2 regions of the Bradyrhizobium sp. LVM 105 genome follow, and region 1 is predicted to be linked to the other one. Evidence: predicted binding sites of a transcription regulator. Region 1 holds the regulator's gene; the other holds the start of a gene.
What was found. The regulator LexA, encoded in region 1, represses DNA repair genes until DNA is damaged. The targets are predictions, from matches to a motif close to TGTTCNNNNTGTGTTCNG.

Region 1 (11,905 bases):
TCGGTACGGCAGCCTGATGTCCTGATTGCCGGCGACGGCGCGAGCGTCGCGGTGCGGGGCGGGGACGGGCGTCTGCACCTGATCAGGGCGGGCAAGGACAGTTTCCTGCTGAAGGAGTGGCTGGCGGCCGACGCCGATCCGCGCAATGCCGGCAGCAGTGCGCTGGCCGAGGGCGTGTCGTGCGACGAGGCCGGTTGCGTGACTCCGCTCGCCGATGGACGCCTGGTCGCGCTGGCCTTGCGCATCGACGCGCTGGCGGACGATTGCAGCCGCGCCGCGCTGGTGGTGACGTCACGGCCCGCGCCGCCCGATTGCGCGGCTATGGTGGTGGATCGGCAGCGGCTCGCTCGTCAGGGCGCGCTGGCGCTGACACGGCATGGCGATGGATTTGCGGTTCAGGCGGTGAAGGCGAGGGGTGCAAGCCGCCCCTGGTCGCCGGCGGCAGCCGGCGAGGGAGATTCTGACATGACCCTCATGCCACGGTCGGCAGCTCCACGCGTTCGCGACGCAACGCCGTCGGAGGCCGATCTTCAGGCCGAGGACTGAGCTTCTATCAGCCGATCGGCAGGCGCCTGACCGGCGACCGACTGTCGGCGATGATCTGCGGCTTCTGCTCGCGCTCGCCGACCGGCTGCGTCACCGGCAGCTGCAGCACGGTTGCGCGCTGGCCTTCGACCAGCTGAGTCACCAGCACGTACTTGCCGTCCGGAAATTCGATCGCGTCGTGATGGCGATCGGGAACGTGCGGATCGATCTTGCCGAACTTGCCGACGCGGGAGTTGACGGTGCGCGTCCAGATCCAGCGGTTGTCGTAACGGACGTTGTCGGCGAAGGCGAGCTCCGTCCCCGGCAGCAGGCAGACCGCAACGGAGAGATCGGCTTCGGAGGCGAAGCCGCGTGTCGAGGTGCCGCGGAAGGTTGTCGTGACGATCGTCTCGCCGACTTCAGCGGGGCGCGTCGCGATAGCATGCAGGCTATAGTCACACATCGGGTGCTCCTCATGCGAAGATAGCGACCCGCACCTCTCCTTGGAGGCGCAGGCCTCGAAGTAGAAGTATGCAACGCTCTGCTCGGTTATAGGCGAATCTGCGGCTGCGATTCGCGAGGCGCGATCACATTAACTTTCCCGAAGTCGATAGGAACAAAGCCGGGTCCCGTGCATTTGGCCGGCGCGCGTCTACGACTGCCAAGTGTCGCCAGCTCGATTGCGATACCTCCACGCTTGTATTGCGGGCGTTGCGGACTTGCCCGTTCACTGCCGTGTTGTTGCGGAGATTGTGATGCGATTACGCGGCAACGGCGGCGTGCGTGCCGATGCCGCGATCAGCGTCGCGACGGCTGCACCAAACGATCTGGCGCTCGGCTGTCCTCTCGAACGCGAACGGCCGTGAAGCGATGTTGCTTCGTGGAGCGGACATTCATCCGCTCCAATCTTTGATCGGCGATGCCGACCGAAGGGCGCACGCAGACGCCAAAATATATCTCGGACCGAGTCCTTCCGGAATCAGTACTTCCGATAAAGCCCGATCAGCTTGCCCTGAATCTTCACCCGGTTCGGCGGCAGGATGCGGACCTCATAAGCGGCATTGGCGGGCTCGAGTGCGATCGAGGCGCCGCGGCGGCGGAAGCGCTTGAGCGTGGCCTCCTCGTCGTCGATCAACGCCACCACGATGTCGCCGGTATCCGCGCTCTCGTTGCGCTGGATCAGCGCCATGTCGCCGTCGAGGATACCGGCTTCGACCATGGAATCGCCGCGCACCTCGAGTGCGTAGTGCTCGCCCGCGCCGAGCATGTCGGGCGGCACGCTGATGGTGTGGCTGCGGGTCTGCAACGCCTCGATCGGCGTGCCGGCCGCGATACGGCCCATCACGGGGACTGCAACCGGCCGCTCGCCCTCGTCCATGGACGGGCTGGAGGTCGCGCGGATCTTGCCGAGATTGCCCTCGATGACGCTCGGCGTGAAGCCGCGCCGGGCGCCGGCGGCAGCCTGCAGCTCCGGCAGCTTGATCACTTCGATGGCGCGTGCGCGGTTAGGCAGGCGGCGGATGAAGCCACGCTCCTCGAGCGCGGTGATGAGGCGGTGGATGCCCGACTTCGAGCGCAGGTCGAGCGCATCCTTCATCTCGTCGAAGGAGGGCGGCACGCCGCTTTCCTTCAAACGTTCGCTGATGAACCTCAGAAGCTCGTATTGTTTGCGCGTTAACATCTCGACCAAAGTCCCCCGGTTGATGTCGTTCGATTCCGAGACGATGAGTTCAGCGATAAGCCGCTACATGCTCGAAACAAATCATGAACGGACACTATATGTTCGATACATGTTCCGCAACTGCTTAATTTACCGTGAACGGCGGCAAACTCGCGGAATGCGTGTGGCCGTGGACTCAGACGGGGAGCCGCAGCACCTCGCAGGGGCCACCGGCCTCGGCGTTCGCCGCGAACGGTGCGCGCACGAGAAGTACCTGTGCCGCAGCAAGATTTGCAAGCAGAGAGGAATCCTGATGGCTGACGGGAATGGCGACTTGCGTACCATCGTCGCGCAGCTCCAGGCGCGCGCGCAGATAATCCTCGCGCTGGTCGTTGGCACCGAGGTCGCGACCCAGCACGGCGCGCTCGCGGCGATGATGAATCACTGAACGGCCCGACAGGGCACGAATCAGCGGCACCATGAACAGGAACGCGCACACATAGGACGACACGGGATTGCCGGGCAGGCCGATTACGCGCATCGCGCCGAGCCGTCCGTGCATCATCGGCTTGCCGGGGCGTATCGCGATCTTCCAGAACGCCATCGAGATGCCTTCGCCCAGCAGCGCCTGCTGGACCAGGTCATGGTCGCCGACCGACGCGCCGCCGGTCGTGACCAGGATGTCAGCCCCGCTCTCGCGGGCGCGGCGGATCCCGGCGGAGGTGGCCTCCAGCGTGTCGGCGGCCACCCCGAGGTCGATGGTCTCGGCGCCCTCGCTGCGGGCGAGCGCGTGCAGGGCGTAGCCGTTGGAATAGACGATCTGGCCGTGCCCGGGGGCGGTGCCCGGCCTCACCAGTTCGTCGCCGGTGGCAAGGATCGCAACCTTGGGACGGCGGCAGACGGCGAGGTGCGGGTGATTCATCGCCGCCGCGAGCGCGAGATCGCGCTCCGTCAGGCGGGTTCCCTTGCGCAGGAGCACGTCACCCTCGCGGAAATCGACGCCGGCCGGGCGGATGTGCCGTCCGGTGATCGCGGCTTCCTTGATGGTGACGCTGTTGCCATCTGTGACGGTGTCCTCCTGGATCACGACCGCGTCCGCACCATCAGGGACGACGCCGCCGGTGAAGATCCGCACCGCTTCCCCCGCGCCGACCGTTCGGGCGAAGGGACGGCCGGCCGCGACCTCGCCGATCACCGTCAGCCGGGAATCGATCGTTGCCGCATCGGCCGCGCGCACCGCGTAGCCGTCCATCGCCGACATCGCTTGCGGCGGCTGCGTGCGCCGTGCCGCGAGGTCATGCGCGAGCACGCGGTGATAGGCTTCGTCGAGCGAAACCATCTGTTCAGGCAGCGGCTCTGCACCTGCCAGCACCGCAGCAAGGGCGTCGGAAACCGGCATCAGGGCCACGGGCGAAACTCCTGCTCGGCACATCGGTCAATGGGCGGCGAGAGTTCTAGCTGACTGCAGGCGCAAGGCAAAGCAGCACGCAGACTGATCTATCCTGCGTGATCTCCGTGGCGGAGGAGCAAGGGCAGGTCCGCCAAGCGCATGATCCGGAATGCGAGACAGACCGGGATGGAAGATGGCCATGGCAAGGCACGAGCGCCACGCCGGAATCGGTCAACTCCCGGTCGGCCCGTCCGGGCTGACGTGCCATGCGACGTCGGGCGGTTTGGGGCCTTGGTCCTTGTCGGGGAGCGGATCGGCCTGCGATTTCAGGTCCGCAGCCTTGCTGATCAGCTTGGCGGAAAGCTCGGAATCCGAGGTGTTTCTTGCGAATTCAAGCAGGAGAGAGGCTTGCTTGGTGAGGTAGGTTTTGCCCAGCACGTCGATCAGTCCGATGTAGAAATCCCAACGGACTGATGAGTCCGAAGAGGGGTATTCCGTTCCGGGAACTCCGTATAAAAATGCACAAAGTGATCAGGTTCCACACTTCCTGCAAATTTAGCGCCGGACGCGGGCCGGCTGCCGACCGCCGGGGCGGCAGCGCAACGTTAGATGCCCAATGCCTTCAAGGCGTTGCCGACGTCGCGGGGCGACGTCACATGTACGGCCGTCAAGCCACGCGCCCGTGCTCCCTCGATATTCTCTTCGAGATCGTCGAAGAACACGATGCGCTCGGCCGGCACACCGATCGCCGCGACGACATGGTCGAAGGCGTCGGCATCCGGTTTGCGCAGGCCGATGCTGGACGACAGGTACAGCTCGCGGAAATGGCCGAGCAGATCGGCATATTCCTTCGAGAAATAGTCGACATGCGGCCGATTGGTGTTGGAGAAGGCGTAGAGCGGCATCTGCTTTGCCGCACGCGGTAACAGCTCGGCGATATCGGGCATCTCGCCGGCGAAGATCGCATTCCAGCCCTCCAGGAACTGGGCGTCCGAAATGCCGATTCCCAGCGAAGCGCGCAAGGAGGCGAAATAATCCGCGTCGCTGATCTTGCCGACCTCGTGCAGCCGGTAGGCCTCGTCGCGCACATAACGCGCGAGGAGGCTTTCGGGCTGGCAGCCGGCATGTCCCGCCCAACAGGCGATCGCCTTGGAGAAGTCGATGTCGAGCACCACGCGCCCGAGATCGAACAGAAGCGCATCCGCGCTGCCGGGAGAGAGCGATGTCATTGCGTCCTTTTCACTTCAATGTCGGCAGGAATCCGTAAGTTAGTACCGATAAGGCTCGTGGTCGAACAGCGGGAACGCGCTGAACACGCTCGGCGCGTTGGTGGCGGCCGCCGGATGCAGGCAGGATTTGTCGATCTCGGCAAACGATGTGGCACCCAACAGGCCGAGGCAGCGCAGCACCTCGTCTTCCAGCAGCTCCAGCATCCGCGCGATGCCGGCTTCGCCGGCGGCGGCCAGCGCCCAGCATTGCAGCCGGCCGATGCCGACGAGATCTGCGCCTGCCGCGATCGCCTTGACGATGTCGGTGCCGCGACAGATGCCGCCGTCGACCATGATCTTGGCGCGGCCCTTCACGGCCTCGACGATCTCGGGCAGCACATGCATGGCACCGCGGCCATGGTCGAGCTGGCGGCCGCCATGATTGGAGACGTAGATCCATTCGACGCCGTGATCGACCGCGATCAGGGCGTCCTCGGCGGTGGCGATGCCCTTCAGGATCAGCGGGATCTTGAACCTGTCCTTGATCATCTTCACGGTCCGCCACTCCAGGCCCTTCTGGAAATCGCCGCCGGTGGCGCGCAGGCGGCTCTCGCGAACGTAGCGCTTGGCGATGTCACGTTCGCGACGGCTGTAATGGGCGGTGTCGACGGTCAGGCAGAAGGCGGCATAGCCGTTCTTCTCGCTTCGGCTGACGACATCCGCGACGAAGGCGTCGTCGCCGCGGACATAGAGCTGGTAGAGCCGGAGCGCATCGGGCGCGGCCTCGGCAGTGCTCTCCAGGCCGGGTTCGGACACCGAGCTCAGCATGTGCGCCGCACCGAAGCTGCCGGCACCGCGCGCGACGCTCGCCGCACCATCCGGATCGAAGATTTCGAGCGCGCCGACGGGTGCGAGCACCACCGGAAGGCGCATCTTGCGGCCGAAATGCTGAACCGAGCCGTCCACCCTGCGGACGTCGCGCAAAACGCGCGGGCGAAAGGCGATTTCGTCCAGGGCCATGCGGTTGCGGCGCATCGTGGTCTCGGTTTCGGCGGCGCCGACGATGTAGTCCCAGGCGTTCTGGTTGAGGTTGGCCCGCGCTTTCCGGATGAATTCGTGGAGGTTCTGGAACGGCTCGTTGCTGGCGCCGAGTTCGACGTTCCGTTCCGGCCGGACGCCGGGTGCTTCGTTCATTGTTATCCTCCCGAGAATTTGAACCCTTATGTCATCGCCTAACCCGTCCAGCCCTGCAAAACTATCTTAAAATTGCATGGCTGCGAGGCGCGGGCCGGCCATGATTCCGCTTGCGGACAGGCCAGTCCTGCAACGTTGCCAAAAGTTTAGGTCCGGGCGAAACGATTTCTACGGCGTACCCGTCGGCATGGCATCCCGGCCTTGAAGAAACCAGAATGGTATTGTGAGAAACGAGCTGGATCGCCAATTGCATGGCGCCTCCCCAGGTCTCGACAGACAAGCCTAAAGCGAACCGCCAAAGCACAAAGGCCAGCCCATCCATGCGGAAATCCCTGCTGTTCCCTCTGGGCACGCTCACCGGAGCGTGTCTCACCCTTCTGGTAGCCAGTCCCCAAGGCGGCGTATGGGCGGCGCGGGCGACAGCGAACGCGAATGATGCCTATTCCCAGCTCAACCTGTTCGGCGAAGTGTTCGAGCGCGTGAAGGCGAGCTATGTCGAGAAGCCCGACAATGCCAAGCTGGTCGAGGGCGCGATCACCGGCATGGTGACCTCGCTCGATCCGCATTCGCGCTACATGAACGCGAAGGCCTGGACCGAGATGCAGGAGACCACCTCCGGCGAGTTCGGCGGCCTCGGCATCGAGGTCACGATGGAAGACGGCCTCGTCAAGGTGGTCTCGCCGATCGACGATACGCCCGCCTCGAAGGCCGGCCTGATGTCAGGTGACCTCATCAGCAAGATCGACGGCGAGGCCGTGCAGGGCATGACGCTCGAGCAGGCCGTCAACAAGATGAAGGGCCCGGTCGACACCAAGACCAAGCTCACCATCCTGCGCAAGGGCGCGGACGCGCCGCTCGACGTCGCGATCACGCGCGAGATCATCCATGTGCGCCCGGTGCGCTTCCGCGTCGAGAGCGGCGACATCGGCTATATCCGCATCACCTCGTTCAACGAGCAGACCACCGACGGCCTGAAGAAGGCGATCGCGTCGATCTCCAAACAGGTTCAGCCGGAGAAGCTCACCGGCTACGTCGTGGACCTGCGCAACAATCCGGGCGGATTGCTCGACCAGGCCGTGTCGGTGTCGAGCGCGTTCCTGCAACGCGGCGAGGTCGTTTCGACCCGTGGCCGCTCTCCCGAAGAGACCCAACGCTTCACCGCCCATGGCGGCGACCTCACCAAGGGCAAGCCGCTGGTGGTGCTGGTCAATGGCGGCTCGGCCTCGGCCTCGGAGATCGTGGCCGGCGCGCTGCATGACCACAAGCGCGCCACGATCATCGGTACGCGCTCGTTCGGAAAGGGCTCGGTGCAGACGATCATTCCGCTCGGGTCCGGCAATGGCGCCCTGGCGCTGACCACGGCGCGCTATTACACGCCGTCGGGCCGCTCGATCCAGGCCCAGGGCATCGCCCCCGACATCGAGATCCTGCAGGACGTGCCGCCCGAGCTGAAGGGCCGCATGGACACCATGGCGGAGTCCCAGATGCGCGGACATCTTTCGGCCGGCGAGGGTGGCGAGCAGACCGGATCGCAGTCTTACGTCCCGCCGGAAGAGAAGGACGACAAGGCTCTGCATGCGGCCTACGACTTCCTGCACGGCGTCACCGCGAACGCGGTTGCGGCGAAGCCCGCCCCGAAAGGTACGGTGCCGAACTAAACTCTACGACTCTTCATCTACGAAATCGCCCGGGAGTGGATGGCCATTCCCGGGCGAATTCTTTTGTGACGCTGTTTCGGTTCGGCGTCATGGCCGCGGCAAGACGCGAGATTGCCGCGCGATGGTCATTGCTGCTTCTTCGGACCCACGTGGTGCGGGACCTCGCTCTTCGGTCCGCCGCCGTAATGGTGGCTGCCGCCGGATCCGCCGGCCGATGCGCCGTCGGTGTCCTTCTTGCCCATGTGGTGCGGAGTCTCGGTCTTCGGTCCGCCCGAATAGTGATGGCCGTTCTTTTCGCCGGTCTTGCTCGTCTGCGCCGTGGCAGGCAGCGCGACGAACGACATGATCGCGGCGGCGACGATCAGCTTGCGGTGACTCATTCTGGTTTCTCCTGTTGATATCGTCGAGTCGGTGTCAATCAAGTCCCGGTGGCTCGATCGAGCTGCAGCCAAACCCGCCGCGTGATTGTGTAGGTTGAGCAAGATCAAATGTCGACGCGCGCATTCGCGTGCGCCGTTGCGTGGATCGTCGCGTTGCTGCAGGCGACGAGAAACGTCGATCTTCTTACAGAAAAAAATTCGGCGCGCAGCGCGAGATTGCGGGCCGCAGGCAAAGTCGTCGGTCATGCCGCGAGCCGGATGAGAGATGTCGTGGCCGATGACTCTTCCGGTCGGTGACGACAGCTGCCGCGATTCATTACGCGATCGAGCTACAAAAAGATTTGGCTGGCGCGGCGAGCGAGTTTGATGTCCGTCAAACCCGCATCAATGACGCAACCTAGCGTGCCGGCGCGAACGAGCGGCGACATGATCACGATCCGAAAGAGGTCGGCCGCGGAGATGGAGAACGAGCCTTTGACTGACGAGACTATCCACGCGCCTGGTCGGCCGTCACGAGCAGCGTTTCTCCTGCGTCGCTTGTTGTGGGAGACGATCACGATCAGATCGGTGCTGGTCAAGACGCGGCGCGATGTACGCCTCGACCTGTTCCGGGGTCTGGCGAACTGGCTGATCTTCCTCGGACACATTCCGGACACGGCGCTCGCCTGGTTCACGACGCGAAACTACGGCTTCAGCGATGGCGCCGATCTGTTCGTGCTGATCTCCGGATACACCGCGACCTTGGTGTTCGGCTCGATGATGATGGAACGCGGCTTCGTGATCGGCGCAACCCGGCTGCTGCGGCGGGTGTGGCAGCTCTATGTCGCTCACCTGCTGCTGTTCCTGGTCTATCTCACGGCCGTGCACTACATCGCGCACAGCTTCGACGATCTTCATCTGATGGATCAGTTCAACGTCGCGCCGTTGATGAACTTTCCCGTCGAGACGCTCTCCCAGGGGCTGATCCTCAAGTTCAAGCCGCTCAATCTCGACGTTCTGCCGCTCTACATCGTGCTGATGGCCGCGTTTCCCGTCGTGCTCTGGTTCATGCTGCGCTGGCGCAACGCGGTGATGATCGGCTCGCTCGGACTCTATCTTGCGGCCCGTCATTGCGAGTGGAATCTGCCGGCCTATCCGGCTGGGGTCTGGTATTTCAATCCGTTCGCCTGGCAGCTGCTCTTCGTGTTCGGGGCCTGGCTGGCCCTGGGAGGAGCGGCGGCCTGCCGCTGGCTGCTGTCGTCCCGCATGCTGCTTGCCCTGAGCGCCAGCTTCCTGATGTTTGCGCTCGCGATGACGCTGGCCGAGCACATTCCGGAATTGCGGGACCGCGTCCCTGAAGCGCTCGCCGCCGTCTTCATTCCGAACGACAAGACCAATCTGGGACCTTATCGCGTCATACATCTGGCGAGCCTGGTGTTCATCGTCGTTTCGCTCATTCCGATCGACTGGCCAGGCCTCAGGTCGCCGTTGCTCCAGCCTTTGATCCGATGTGGTCAGCAGTCGTTGTCGGTGTTCTGCGTCGGCCTCTTTCTGTCGTTCGTCGCCCATTTCGTGCTCGAATCCGGATCCGAAGGATTTTGGGCCCAGCTGCTGGTCGGTGCCGCCGGCCTCTCGATCATGACGATCGTGGCCTACTACCGAACCTGGTCGAAAGACGTCGACAGGAGTCGCTTCACCGGCGAGGAGGCGAGCGGATGAAGAGGTCCGGGCTGATCTTAACGGAAGAGACCGTCAAGCTGCGTGGCGTTTGCGCGCGTAAGAGCCGCGGACGCTTCGCGTCTATGACGCCTGACCCGCGCCGCACTACACCGCTCGATCGTCGACCTCGACGATCAGATCACCATCCAAATCAAACCAGGAGAATGACCATGAACCATCCGAGACATGTTTTCGTAAAAGCAGCCGCCTTCGCCGTGCTCCTGCTGGCCCCGGTTGGGCTGTCGCCTGCAATCGCCGGCGGCTTTGGTCAGATCGCGATGATGGATGACGACAAGATGTCGAAGATGCCTGCTTCCTCGGATTCGAGCGGCAAGATGAACACCGGCGAACCTGTGGGGCAACCGAACATGAGTGGCGGCCGAATGAACGACGACAAGATGAAGATGCCGCCGCAAGGCCAGATGCGGGACTGCCAGGGCGCCGGCTGTCGGGAAAATTCCGGCATGATGCCCATGATGCAGATGATGGAGAAGATGATGCGTGGCCAGATGAGTTCGCCCGCCGGAGGCGGTGCGACGAGCGGCCCGGCGGACGTGACAGAGCGGCTCGAAGGGCGCATTGCCTTTCTGAAAGCGGAGCTGCAGATCAGTGACAAGCAGGCCGCCGATTGGAGCAATGTCGCAGACGCCCTGCGGTCGAGCCGGCAGCATCTGCTCGAAGCGCGCAAGATGCTCGCCACGGACGACAGGTTGGGAAGCTCCGACCGCCTGGAGCACTACGAGCGGCATTTGTCGGAGCGTCTGGAGGCGATCAAATCGGCTCGCTTGGCCTTCACGCGGCTCTACGTGTCGCTGAACGAGAGTCAGAGGCAGACCGCGGATACGATCCTGTTGCCGCTGATCGCGTCGTTCTGACTCATGACGTGAACGCAACATCATGTTCGGTTCGTCCTTTCGATGTCGCTCCGGCCTGTTTGCGCTTGCCATCCTGGCGAGCCAGCCTTTCGCGATTGCTGGGCCAGCGTCGGACGTCGGCCGCGGCTTACCGCATGCCGCCGGTCAGTTCGCCCAGCGCTGGCAGGTCGCGGAGGCAGAGGGCGATCACGCCGCCCACCATCCCGCCGGAACCGGCGAAGAAGCGAGGCCGAAGCCGGATGGATCAGCCGGTTCAAGCGAGGGCCATGCGGCGGGCGCGCCGCCTGGCACTGCCGCGGCGGGCATGATGGATGGAATGGACGGCATGATGGGCCGGCCACGGAAGGCGTTCTATCCGGCATTGATGGACATGCCGGCGCTGTCCGCCGAGCAGAGGAGCAGTCTTGAGGGCCAGGCGCGCGCGCGGATCAGCGCTGAGTCCGATCGGCTGACGAGTGCTGAAATGGACCTGCGGCACGCGGTCGCCGGGGGCGACATCGTTGCCGCGGATCAGGCCTCGCGTCGGCTTCGCGAATCCCTGAACGAGGTCCAGAGCGGTGTGATCGCCCTGCGTTCGCTTCACGAAGGCAAACCGCCGCAGCAGATCGCGCAGGCCTGGTTCAAGTCGCAAATGAACCTGCTGCCTGCTCGAAGCGCCATGGATGCCGATGACGGCGCGACCGCAATCTCGTGGTTTCACGTCACCACCATGGCGCTGCTGGTGCTGTTCTCCGGGGGGATGCTTGCGATCTATCTCGCGCGCATGCGCCGGGCGAACGCGCTGGTCGACCGACTGGCGCGCGCGGCGGTCGCTCCGGTCGCTGCCACGCGACTCGTGGCGACGCCGACCGCCGGCCCGTCGAACGACAGGGACGGAACGACACCCTCCCGGGATACAGACCGCCGACCGCAGCGCGGTGCGGCGAGCGGCCCCTGGAAAGGCAAGCTGAGAATCTGTGCGATCTATCAGGAGACGCCTGATGTGAAGACCTTCCGCCTGCAGGCAGCGGACGGTGGTGCGATTCCGTTTACGTTCCTGCCAGGGCAGTTCCTGACCTACGCCATCGAGATTGGCGGACAGACAGTCAGGCGCTCCTACACGATCGCCTCGTCCGCCGCCCAGACCGCCTATGTCGAGACCACGATCAAGCGCCAAGAGGGCGGGCTGCTGTCCGACTACATGCATGGCCGCTTGAAGGAGAGGGACCTCGTCGAGGTCGCAGGCCCGTCCGGCGCCTTTACGTTCACGGGGACGGAGGCCGACAGCGTCGTCCTGATTGGCGGCGGCGTCGGGATCACGCCGCTGATGGCGGCGAT
Region 2 (11,905 bases), on a different contig from region 1:
AACACGTCGGCTTCCTCGACCGTGCGCGGATTGATGCCCTGCTGCGACTGGATCGCCGAGAGCGCGGCGAGGCGGTCGCGGTAGAGCGCCGCGCGCTCGAACTCGAGCTCACCCGCCGCCTTCTCCATCTCGCCGGCGAGCTCCTGCTTCACCGCGTGGCTCTTGCCGGACAGGAAGTCGCTCGCCTCGCGCACCAGCGTCGTATAGCCGCCGAAGTCGATCTCGCGGGTGCAGGGGCCGGCGCAGCGGCGGATCTGGTAGAGCAGGCAGGGCCGGGTCCGGCTCTCGAAGAAGGAATCGGTGCAGGAGCGGATCAGGAACGCGCGCTGCAGCGCCGTGATGGTGCGGTTGACCGCGCCGGCCGAGGCGAACGGGCCGAAATAGCGCCCGGGCCGGCTCTGCGCGCCGCGATGTTTCAGGATCTGCGGCGCCCAATGGTCGCCGGTGATCAGAATGTAGGGAAACGACTTGTCGTCGCGCAGTTGCACGTTGAAACGCGGCCGCAGCTGCTTGATGAGGTTGGCTTCCAGCAGCAGCGCTTCGGTCTCGGTGTTGGTCGAGACGATCTCCACCGTCACGGTGGCGGCGATCATGCGCAGGATGCGCGCCGGCTGCGGCGCGCTCTGGCGCGCATAGTTCGACAGGCGCTTTTTGACGTTCTTGGCCTTGCCGACATAGAGCACGTCGGCATTCGCGTTGAGCATGCGATAGACGCCGGGCGAGGTCGGGGCGAGGCGGACGGCGCGCTCGATCGCCTCGTGGCCGGTCGCCAGCGGCTCCTCGCCGACCGCGCCGCTCTCCTCCAGGATATCGGGCAGCCGCGAATCATCCTCGTCCTCGCCGCCCGGGGCGGCGGGATCGACGTCCGGCGCTATCAACGTCTCGGGGGGCACGTCGCTCGCGGCGGCCCGCGGCAATTTGCGCGCGCGTTCGTCCGGATTGTCGGTGGAATCGTGAACCATGGGGCGAATTTAGGCGCTCGGGGTGCCGATTTGAAGTTCCGGCCGTGCGGCACGCACAGGACGGCGGCACAGTTCCGGTAACGCTTCCTTAAGTCTGTTAACAGCGCGGTAACCCGGCTTAACAGCCCTTTAAGCTAAAACTCTCGATAAATCTTACGCGAAAAAGTGGTGGTTCCGTAACCATGCGGTTGTGCCTCGCGCGGCGGCGCAGGCGCCGCAGTGGCGACGGCAGTTGCGTTGGAGTGTGTGATGAAGAGGCTCGTTGTGGGCGCGGCCGCGTTGGTTGCAGCCGGCTGGACAGCTTCGGCAGAGGCCGCCGATCTCAATTACGGGCAGCGCGCCCCCTATACCGTCAACCAGCCGCTCAATGCCTATAGCTGGGCGGGTCCCTATCTCGGCGGCAACATCGGCTACGAATGGGGCTCGGTCGACAACAATCCCTCGAAGCCGTCGGGCTTCGTCGGCGGCGTGCAGGCCGGCTACAATTTCCAGAACGGCCCTTGGGTGTTCGGCGTCGAGGGCGATATCCAGGTCAGCGGTGCCGACGATACTTTCGCACCGTGGAAGTTCTCCAATCCGTGGTTCGGCACCCTGCGCGGCCGCGCCGGCTATGCCTTCAACAACGTGCTGTTCTACGGCACCGCGGGCCTTGCGTTCGGCGAGCTGCGTGGACAGACCTTCGGCTGGGCGGAATCGCATACCACCGCCGGCTGGACCATTGGCGGCGGCGCGGAAGTCGGCCTCGCTCCGAACTGGAGCGCCAAGCTCGAATATCTCTACATCGATCTGTCGACGAGTCAGTTCGCAATCACGGGGGTGTCAAACGGCTACAGCGCCAGCGTTGTTCGCGCCGGCGTGAACTATCGCTTCTGACAGCTGAAGAAGAAAATACCGGACAACACCTTCCCGGCCGCTCGCGGCCGGGATTTTTTTCGCGCTAAGTATTTCTTTGCCAAGGACTCCTATCGCCAAGTACTTCGCCAAGTACTGGCGCCGAGTCTTGCGGCGCAATATTGCGCCGCGTGTCTTGCGTCAGGCCCGCTAGGAGAGGATGACCAGGTTGACCGCCTTCGGTCCCTTCCCCTTCTTGTCCGGTTCGACTTCGAAAGTAATGCGCTGTCCTTCCGCAAGGTCCTTCAGTCCGGCCCGCTCCACAGCAGTAATGTGCACGAAGACGTCGCGGCCGCCGTCGTCAGGCTTGATGAAACCGTAGCCGCGTTCACCGTTGAAAAACTTGACTGTTCCCGTCATGGCCATCGGGAAACTCCCCCTCATTGCTCCTCCGTCGCGACGCAGACTCACGTCGCGACATGACCGGGCATTACGAAGCCCGGGAGAGCTGGCCATCCTTGGGCGGACCTAACGGTCCGGCCGGATCTTTCTTAGGCCTTCACTCCGCCGCAACCATTCGCGGAAGCGGAACGTAAAGCCAGTCACAGAAACAGCATAATACGGTTCTCTGCGGATTGACTACCGCTCCTGCATATTTTTCCCAAGAATGCCGGAGTGTTACGGCTTGCTTTAAGACTTGGGTACCTCCAATCGGAATCTGGCAGCGCCGCCCTGGCCGAGCGGCATTTCCAGCTCGGGCAGGATGGTCTTCAGCTCGCCCTGCAGCGTGTAGGGCGGATTGACGATCAGCAGCCCGGCGGAGGCCAGCGCCCCGCCATCGAGCTGGGGCGCGACGCTGAATTCGAGGCGCAGGCATTTTCCCGGTGGTTTTGCTGCAGCTGCGAGCCGCGCGACCGTTTGCGCCAGCGTGTCGGTGGCGCGCCGGTTCTTGGCCGGATACCAGATGACATAGATACCGGTCGGCCATTTCGCGAAGGCGGTGGCGAAGGCTTCGCCCAGCCGCTCGAACTCGTCCTTGGCCTCGAACGGCGGATCGATCAGCACGAGGCCGCGCCGCTCCTTTGGCGGCACGAAGGCCGGCAGCGCCACCCAGCCGTCGAGGTCGACCACGCGGGCCTGTTCGTCGCGGCGCAGCACGCCGATCAGCGCTTTCCGCGCCTTCGGCTCGAGCTCGCAGGCGACGAGCCGGTCCTGCGGCCGGAGCAGGCCGCGCGCGATCAGCGGCGAGCCCGGATAGGCCTTGAGCTCCCCCTTCGGGTTGAAGGCGCGGACGATGTCGAGATAGGGCTTGGTCAGCGCCGCGCTCTCGTTCGAGAGGCGGGCCTGCATCAGCCGCGCGATGCCGGTCAGCCATTCGCCGCTCCGGCGCGCCTCGTCGCTGTCGAGATCGTAGAGGCCGGCTCCGGCGTGGGTATCGATGACGCGGAACGGCCCCGGCTTGTCCTGCAGATAGGTGATGATGCGGGCCAGCACGATGTGCTTGATGACATCGGCGAAGTTGCCGGCGTGGAAGGCGTGGCGGTAGTTCATGGCGGAGAGTTACGACATCGCGCGCCGAAAGTAACGGCCGTCATTCCGGGGCGGTGCGCCAGCACCGAACCCGGAATCCATTTTGCTACCGGTAACGCCGAGAGATGGATTCCGGGTTCGCGCTCCGCGCGCCCCGGAATGACGGCGAACCGATCCTACCCACCCCTGATCGGCGGCATCGTCACCTGATCGCGCCGGCAGGCGCGGCGATCGGTTTCCTCGCAGGCGCGGAATTGCAGGTCCTTGCTGAGGCAGATGCGGACCTCGGAGAGCCGGGTGCGGTTGCAGGTGACCGAGACGGCGGCATTGCTCAGCCCCGGATTGGCCTTGATGAAGGCCTCCTCGACCTCCGCCGGCGCCACGGTCCTGGACTGCGACAAATCGAGATATTCGGCCGGAATCTTGATCGCGGCGCGCGCTTTGCGGATCGTCTCGAAATAGCTGCGATCGGCGAGGCCCGAGCAGGTGCCGTGCTTGTCCCATTCGTTGAAGATCAGCCCCGGCGCCGGCATCAGATCGAGCATCGAGGAGACGATGCTGCGGTTCAGCCGTGGCGCGGGCCGCTGGCAATATTCCGGGAAGCCGTTCTCGTATTGCGGCCACAGCCCATGCACCACGAAGGCGTAGGGCCGTCCGCTGCACTGGAGCTGGGAGCGGCCGCCACGCTCGGCCGCCTCCTCGCAGAACGAGGGCGACCATGACAGCGACAGCACATAGAAATCGAACTCGCCAGGGGCGTTCTGCCGCTTGTCCTGGGCCCTGGCGTCACCGGCGAACGAGGCCAGGCTAGCCGCAAGGATCAGGGAAAGGGTCAGCGAGATCACCAGGCGAGAGAAGGAATGCAATCTGGAATGAAACATGGCAACGCCCCTCAACTAGACTGTGAAAGAAAGCCTAGCAGGCGATAAGAACATTTCAAGAACAAAATTCCGGCGGTCGCCGTTTGGCCGCTGACGGGCCCCCAAGCAGGGCGACTCGGACTTAAGGCCTGGCGGCGCGGCAGGCCGGATTGTAGGCCCAGTTGCGGTCGAGCCCGACCACGCACCATTCGACGCCATTGCCGTAGCCGGAGAACCCGCCATCCTCGATGAGCGAGAAGTGCACTTTGCGCACCTTGCCGTCGGTGAGCATGGCGTCAGCGGTGCAATAGCGGCGCGGAATGTTGTCGGACTGCCAGGGTCGGAACGCGGTCTCGTGAACGGCGGCAAAGCCGGTGATCTTCAACGAGGAATTCCAGAACGTGCTTTCCTTCTCCCAGAACTGGGTCGCGATTGTCGGCAGCGCCCTATCGCAACTGGCGACGGCGCCGTCATAGCGCGGTCCGCTCAGCCAGAAATTCATCTCCAGCGGGTTGGCGGCCCTGGCCTCGCCGAGCGACACCGCTCCGAACAGGAGGCCGAGCATGGCGGCAAAGCGGAGCGATTTCAGGGAGGGGGCGCGCATGGTCAATCCGGACAGCTAAGGTCTTGCGAAGGGGGACGGTGCCGCGAAGGGCAGGGGAGGTCAAGTGCAGCGCGGCAACACTTCGCCAGGACTTGACCCCAACGATGCGGTCGGCACGGCTTCGGTTCTTTCCACTTCCATCCCGGCACCGTAGACTGGCGGCCAGCCAATTGGAGTGACGGGAATGCGAATCATTGCGGCCGCGGGTCTTCTCGCCAGCCTGGTTGCCTCGGGTATGACGGCGAGCCAGTCGGCGCGTGCCGACTATGTGCCGCCGTTCAAGGGCAATGACACCGGCGGCATCATCGCCTATTCGATGGCCACCCAGGTCGATGCACGTCAGGTCGCGGTCGATCACTGCGCGCGTTACGGCAAAGTGGTCAAATTCCTCGGCGTGCAGGCCTATGAAGGCGGTTATATCTCATTCTCCTGCCGTTGGGTGCCCTATGGCGCCGCCGAGCAGCCGATCCGCACGCTCTACTAAGGCGCTATTGTAGCGCCGCACTCTCTCAGCCGGGAGCTTCTCGCATGACGCGCAAACTTGCTTTGCTCGGCTCGACGCTTTGCCTCGTGGTGTCGGCGGGCAGCGCCAGTGCCGATGATCTGCCGGTGCGCAAGGCGGGTCTTTGGGAAATGAAGCTGGTCACATCAGGCTCACCCATGCCCGAGATGACCATGCAGCACTGCACCAACGAGATCGTCGACAAGGAGATGAACAACAACGTCTCCCCGATGGCCAAGCAGATCTGCACCAAGCAGGACATCAAGAAGACCGCGACCGGCTATGTCAGCGATTCCGAGTGCAGCGTTGCCGGCGTGAACACGACGTCGCATGCCGAGATCACGGGCGATTTCAACTCGGCCTACACGGTGAAGACCTCCTCGCACGCGCAAGGCGGCGTCGCCGGCACCGCGGGGCGCGATACGACCATGACGCTGCAAGCCAAATGGCTCGGGGCCTGCAAGCCGGACCAGAAGCCCGGCGACATCGTGATGCCCGGCGGCTTCAAGATGAACGTGCGCGACATGGACAAGCTGAAGGCGCTGCTGCCGAAGTAGGCGGTCTTTCCCTCGCGGGAGAAGGTAGTCGCAGCCTACACCGGAATCCTCACGCTCGCCCGCAATCCCCCCATCGGGCTGTCGCCCAGCGTGATGTCGCCGCCGTGGGAGCGGGCGATGTCGCGGGCGATGGCGAGGCCAAGGCCGGTGCCGCCCTCGTCCTGGTTGCGGGCGTTGTCCAGCCGCAGGAACGGCTTGAACACTTCTTCGCGCAAATGCGTCGGAATGCCGGGCCCGTCGTCGTCGATCGTGACGGTCAAATAACGGTGATCGCGCTGGCCGGTGATGGCGATGCTCTTGCCGTAGCGCGCCGCGTTGGTGACGAGGTTGGCGAGGCAGCGCTTGAACGAGGCCGGCTTCACCGTCACGACGGGCAGGCCGTGGAAGGCGACGGTCGCGGTATGGCCGTGGCGCTCGGCGTCGCCGCGCAGCTCCTCGAGCGCCTGCGCCATGTCGGTCGGCTGCGACTGCTCGCCGGAATCGCCGCGCGCAAAGGCGAGGTAATCCTCCAGCATCATCGACATCTCGTCGACGTCCTTGCGCATCCCCTCGAGCTCGGGGCTGTCGCCGATCAGCGCCAGCTCGAGCTTGAAGCGGGTCAGGATGGTGCGCAGGTCGTGGCTGACGCCGGCGAGCATCGCGGTGCGCTGCTCCATCGTGCGCTCGATGCGCGATTTCATCTCGAGGAAGGCGACCGCCGCGCGACGCACCTCGCGCGCGCCGCGCGGTCTGAAGTTCGGCGCCTCGCGGCCCTTGCCGAAGCTTTCCGCAGCGTCGGCAAGGCGCAGGATCGGCCTGATCTGGTTGCGCAGGAACAGCACCGCGACGATGAGCAGGATCGAGGAGGTGCCGACCATCCAGAACAGGAAGATCTCCGAGTTCGAGGCATAGGCGGCGCTGCGCTGCGCGAACACGCGCATCACGGCATCGTCGAGCTGGATGCGGATCTCGACTAGGTTGGAGCGGCCGACCGTGTCGATCCAGAACGAGCGCCCGATCTGGCGGCCGAGCTGCACCGACAGGGTCTGGTCGAGCAGCGAGAAGAACGGCTTCGGTCCCGGCGGCGGCATGTCGCCGGCGGGCAGGAAATCGACGACGAGGCCGAGGCGCTGCTGCGCGATGCGGCGGATCTGGTCACGGTCCTTGTCCTGCGGATAGCCCTTGTAGACGTCGATCAGTGCGGCGATATCCTGCACCACCGCGGCCGACAGGCGGCGCGTCACCGTGTTCCAGTGCCGCTCCATGAACACGAAGGCGACCACCGATTGCAGCACCACCATCGGCACGATCATGATGAGGAGCGCGCGGGCGTAGAGGCCGGTCGGCATCCAGCCCTTGAACGCGTGGCCCATCCAGCCATTGGCCGCGGAGACGCGGCCGGCGGCGCTCTTCAGAAGCGTCAGGCCGGTATCGATCGTGCTCATCTGGCGCGCTTCACTTGATTTATGGCGAGGCCACCAGCCGGTAGCCGATGCCGCGCACCGCCTGGAGGAACAGCGGATTGGCGGGATCGGTCTCGATCTTGCGCCGGAGGCGGTTGATCTGCACGTCGACGGCGCGCTCGTTGACGCTGCCATTGCCGGTCAGCGCGCTGCGCGGCACGGTCTCGCCCGGCGTCTCCGAGAGAATGCGCAGCATCTCGCGCTCGCGGTCGGTGAGGTGGATGACCTCCTCGCCCTGGCGCAGCTCGCCGCGCTCGAGGTGGTAGATGTAGGGACCGAAGGCGATCTTCTCGATCGTCGTGGCCTGCGGCGGCGGGGCGGCGCGCTTGAGAATGTTGTTGATGCGCAGCGCCAGCTCGCGCGGCTCGAACGGTTTTGCCACGTAATCGTCGGCGCCGATCTGCAGGCCCTCGATGCGGGCCTCGGCTTCATGGCGTGCGGTGAGCATCACGATCGGCACGGAGGAGGATGTGCGGATGAAGCGGGCGAGATCGAAGCCGGTCTCGCCGGGCATCATCACGTCGAGGATCAAGAGGTCGAAATGCAGACCCAGCAATTTCGATCGTGCATCGCCGGCGCTTGCGGCGGTGGTGACGCGGTAGCCCTCGCTGGCAAGGAAGCGCGATAGCAGATCGCGGATGCGGCGGTCGTCGTCGACCAGCAGCAGATGCGGCGCGTCGTCGGCAGGGCGCGCCGGCGGGCGGGCGAGAGTGGCAGCGAGCGGCACGGTCACTCCTTGGTGGTTTGATTGACGGAAGCGAAGATGGTCTCGAGCACCTTGTCCGGATCGTCCCGATCGATCATCGCGCGCAGGAAGCGCTTGACCGTCTCGGCGTCCTGCGGACCGATCTCGGCGAGTGCCTTGGTGATCCGCGTGGTCTGCAGCCCGGCGAGCTTCTGCACCAGCGCCTCGCCCTTCGGCGTCGCGTAGAGCAGGCGCTGGCGGCGGTCGTTGTCACCGGTCTTCTGCACGATATAGCCCTCGTCCAGAAGCTGCTTGAGCACGCGGCCGAGCGATTGTTTGGTGATGCGCAGGACGTCGAGCAGATCGGCGACCTTGAGGCCGGGATAACGGTAGACGAAGTGCATGACCCGGTGATGGGCTCGGCCGAAGCCGAAAGCCTCCAGCTCCTGGTCGGGATCGCCGACGAAATCGCGATAGGCGAAGAACAGCAGCTCGATGATATCCCAGCGCAAATTGCTTCCATCGCCTGCGGCCGGCCGAGGCTCGGCGGCGCTTTCAGAAGGATTCGCGAAATTTATGTCAGGCATATTGACGTATCTTGGGTTCAATGTTACAAAACGATCGATCCGCACGAAATTTTAGATCGTTTCGTGGCGGGCGGCATCGAAGCAGGACGGCGGAAAGAGCCGGACAGGCGACGACGGCCGGATCAGATCTACCGTGCGATTGTCGAGCGGCATTTCGGCAAAACATACTGGACTTCCGCCTCCCGCAAAAGCATGTCCTCAGCGACATGCTGGCCACGGGAAACCGGCCGTAACAAGGCTGGCGACGGTCCGGCCAGAAACCAATCAAGCCGGCCGGCCCCCAAACGGGGCCGGCGGGCGCCAGAACAGCGCCGTTACCGGCAGCGGGAGCCAAGGACATGAGCATGACATTCGACATCCAGCCCGCAACCAATCCGACCCCCGAGAAGGACCGCGTGGCCAAGCTGGTGGACCCCGGCTTCGGGCGGATCTTCACCGATCACATGGCGATCGTCCGCTACAACCAGGCCAAGGGCGGCTGGTACGAGGCGAAGATCGAGGCCCGCGCCAACTTCCAGATGGATCCGGCCGGGGCCGTTCTGCATTACGCGCAGGAGATCTTCGAGGGTCTGAAGGCCTACAAGCGCGACGATGGCGGCGTGAATCTGTTCCGGCCCGACGCCAATGCGCGGCGTTTCAGGGACTCCGCCGACCGCATGGCGATGGCGCAGCTGCCGGAGGACGTCTTCATCGAGGCGGTCGAGCAGGTCGTGCGCATCGACCGCGCCTGGATGCCGGGCGGCGAGGGTAGCCTCTACCTGCGTCCTTTCATGATCGCGAGCGAGACCTTCCTCGGCGTCAAGCCGTCGTCGGAGTACATCTTCTCGGTCATTGCCTCCCCGGTCGGCTCCTATTTCAAGGGCGGACCCGCGCCGGTCTCGATCTGGGTGTCGGAGAACTATACGCGCGCCGCCGTCGGCGGCACCGGAGCCGTCAAATGCGGCGGCAATTACGCCGCGAGCCTGCGCGCCCAGGCCGAAGCCATCCAGCACGGCTGCGATCAGGTCGTCTTCCTGGATGCGATCGAGCGTCGCTACATCGAGGAGCTCGGCGGCATGAACGTCTTCTTCGTGTTCGACGACGGCTCGCTCTCGACGCCGCCGCTCGGCACCATCCTGCCCGGCATCACCCGCGATTCCATCATCACGCTCGCCCGCGATGCCGGCAAGACCGTGCGCGAGGAGCCGTACTCGCTCGACCAGTGGCGCAAGGATGCGGCCAGCGGCAGGTTGAAGGAAGCCTTTGCCTGCGGCACCGCCGCCGTGATCTCACCGATCGGCAAGGTGCGTTCGGTCAGCGGCGATTTCGAGATTTCGGGCGGCGCCGCCGGCCCCGTCGCCATGGGCCTGCGCAAGCAGCTCGTCGACATCCAGTACGGCCGCACCAACGATCCGCACAACTGGATCCGCAAGGTGTTTTGAGTGCTTCTTCCTTCTCCCCTTGGGGAGAAGGTGGCGCGAAGCGCCGGATGAGGGGTCTCTGTCCGCATCGTTAAATCCGCGGTCGCGGAAAGAACCCCTCACCCGTCTCGCCGCCAAGGCGGCGAGCCACCCTCTCCCACAAGGGGAGAGGGGGAAACGCGCATCGTTTGTGGCTTTTCGTGCACTGAACGCCCCGCCACGATCTCGCGACAAAGCCAGGACACATCAAGGCATCCTGGGCATCGCGATCATGGCAACTAGACTCTCCCAACCCATGAAATGGGTCGTTCTCACCGCAATCACCGCCGTCTCCGTCTTCGGCATCCTGACCGTCGGCCCGACGCACGAGGTCGTCGCGCAAGACCGCTCGCCGATCGTCGACGTGCGCACCAGCGATCCCGAGATGAATGCGGCGATCGCGCGGGCCCGCGGCACGCTGCCGACCTTCTGGGCCTCCTATGAGGCGCAGAAGCCGTCCGAGACCGGACACGCCTTGAAGGTGCGTTTTTCGACCCGCAAGGGCGGCGAGCACATCTGGATCGGTGAGGTGAAGAAGCAGCCCGACGGGACCTTTGCCGGCCTGTTTGCCAACCAGCCCCGCGACCTGCCGGGCAAGCACGCCGGCGATAAAGTTTCGTTCGCAGAAGCCGACATCTCGGACTGGATGTTCATGCGCAACGGCAAGATCGTCGGCGGCGAAACCATCAAGCCGACGCTGAAGTCGCTGCCGAAGGCGGACGCGGATGCGCTGCGGGCGCGGATGGAGCAGCCGTAGGGCAGTTGCCGCCTTGCGCCCCGGCTGGTAAACGCCGCGCATGGCCGAGAAACCCAAAAAACCCCAGAAGCTGAAGGCGCGTCTGCCGCGCGGGCTCGAGGATCGCGATCCCGCCGCGATCCGGGCGACGCGCGAGATGGTCGAGAAGATCCGCGCCGTCTACGAGCTCTACGGCTTCGAGCCGGTGGAGACGCCGGCGATGGAATACACCGACGCGCTCGGCAAGTTCCTGCCCGACCAGGACCGTCCGAACGAGGGCGTGTTCTCGTTCCAGGACGACGACGAGCAGTGGATCAGCCTGCGCTACGATTTGACCGCGCCGCTCGCGCGCTATGTCGGCGAGCGCTACGGCACCGACGCTTTGGTCCTGCCCTACCGCAGCTACCGCGTCGGCTATGTCTTCCGCAACGAGAAGCCCGGCCCCGGCCGCTTCCGCCAGTTCATGCAGTTCGATGCCGACACGGTCGGCTCGGCGACGCCGGCGGCGGACGCCGAGATCTGCATGATGGCTGCGGACACGATGGAGGCGCTCGGCATTGCGCGCGGCCAGTATGTGGTGAAGGTGAACAACCGAAAGGTGCTCGACGGCGTGCTGGAAGCCATTGGGCTCGCGGGTGACGAGAACGCGGCGCGCCGGCTGACGGTGCTGCGTGCGATCGACAAGCTCGACAAGTTTTCCTCCGACGAAGTGCGCAAGCTGCTCGGTCCCGGACGCTGGGACGGCGGCGAAGAAAGCAAGGGCGACTTCACCAAGGGCGCCAATCTGAGCGAAGCCGAAGCCGACGTCGTTCTCGCCATCACCAAGCCGCGCGAGGATTGGAAAGAGGCCGTTGCCGCCGCAGAAACCTACCTCGCCAAGAGCCCGGTCGGTCAGGCCGGCGTGAGCGAACTGGAGGAGATTGCCAAGCTGGTTACGGCGTCGGGTTACGGTGCCGACCGCATCAAGATCGATCCCTCCGTCGTGCGCGGTCTCGAATATTACACCGGCCCGGTCTACGAGGTCGAACTGCTGCTCGAGACCAAGGACGAGAAGGGCCGCCCGGTGCGCTTCGGCTCGGTCGGCGGCGGCGGGCGCTATGACGGCCTCGTCTCGCGCTTCCGCGGCGAGCCGGTGCCGGCGACCGGTTTCTCGATCGGCGTGTCGCGCTT

Region 2: D6B98_RS22240 (ribonuclease T2 family protein) is a predicted target of LexA. The motif match lies at 4,251-4,268, and genes of this name have one in related genera.

Annotation. Positions count from the first base shown of each region.
Region 1 is NZ_QZMV01000004.1:147,761-159,665, forward strand. Features, by position in the region: partial or broken gene D6B98_RS13105 (ComEC/Rec2 family competence protein) at 1-546, shown strand, start outside; gene D6B98_RS39810 (hypothetical protein) at 554-988, opposite strand; gene lexA (transcriptional repressor LexA) at 1,505-2,206, opposite strand; gene D6B98_RS13120 (molybdopterin molybdotransferase MoeA) at 2,382-3,593, opposite strand; gene D6B98_RS13125 (hypothetical protein) at 3,807-4,013, opposite strand; gene D6B98_RS13130 (HAD family hydrolase) at 4,181-4,804, opposite strand; gene D6B98_RS13135 (alpha-hydroxy acid oxidase) at 4,844-5,977, opposite strand; gene D6B98_RS13140 (S41 family peptidase) at 6,298-7,635, shown strand; gene D6B98_RS41695 (hypothetical protein) at 7,761-8,261, opposite strand; gene D6B98_RS39815 (hypothetical protein) at 8,345-8,593, opposite strand; gene D6B98_RS13150 (OpgC domain-containing protein) at 8,490-9,713, shown strand; gene D6B98_RS13155 (Spy/CpxP family protein refolding chaperone) at 9,878-10,588, shown strand; gene D6B98_RS13160 (2Fe-2S iron-sulfur cluster-binding protein) at 10,611-11,905, shown strand, end outside.
Region 2 is NZ_QZMV01000008.1:37,191-49,095, forward strand. Features, by position in the region: gene uvrC (excinuclease ABC subunit UvrC) at 1-962, opposite strand, end outside; gene D6B98_RS22225 (outer membrane protein) at 1,212-1,835, shown strand; gene D6B98_RS22230 (cold-shock protein) at 2,004-2,219, opposite strand; gene D6B98_RS22235 (23S rRNA (adenine(2030)-N(6))-methyltransferase RlmJ) at 2,484-3,344, opposite strand; gene D6B98_RS22240 (ribonuclease T2 family protein) at 3,500-4,204, opposite strand; gene D6B98_RS22245 (hypothetical protein) at 4,326-4,787, opposite strand; gene D6B98_RS22250 (hypothetical protein) at 4,972-5,271, shown strand; gene D6B98_RS22255 (DUF3617 domain-containing protein) at 5,316-5,846, shown strand; gene D6B98_RS22260 (ATP-binding protein) at 5,882-7,270, opposite strand; gene D6B98_RS22265 (response regulator) at 7,290-8,021, opposite strand; gene D6B98_RS22270 (MarR family winged helix-turn-helix transcriptional regulator) at 8,018-8,560, opposite strand; gene D6B98_RS22275 (branched-chain amino acid aminotransferase) at 8,899-9,981, shown strand; gene D6B98_RS22280 (YegJ family protein) at 10,232-10,756, shown strand; gene hisS (histidine--tRNA ligase) at 10,797-11,905, shown strand, end outside.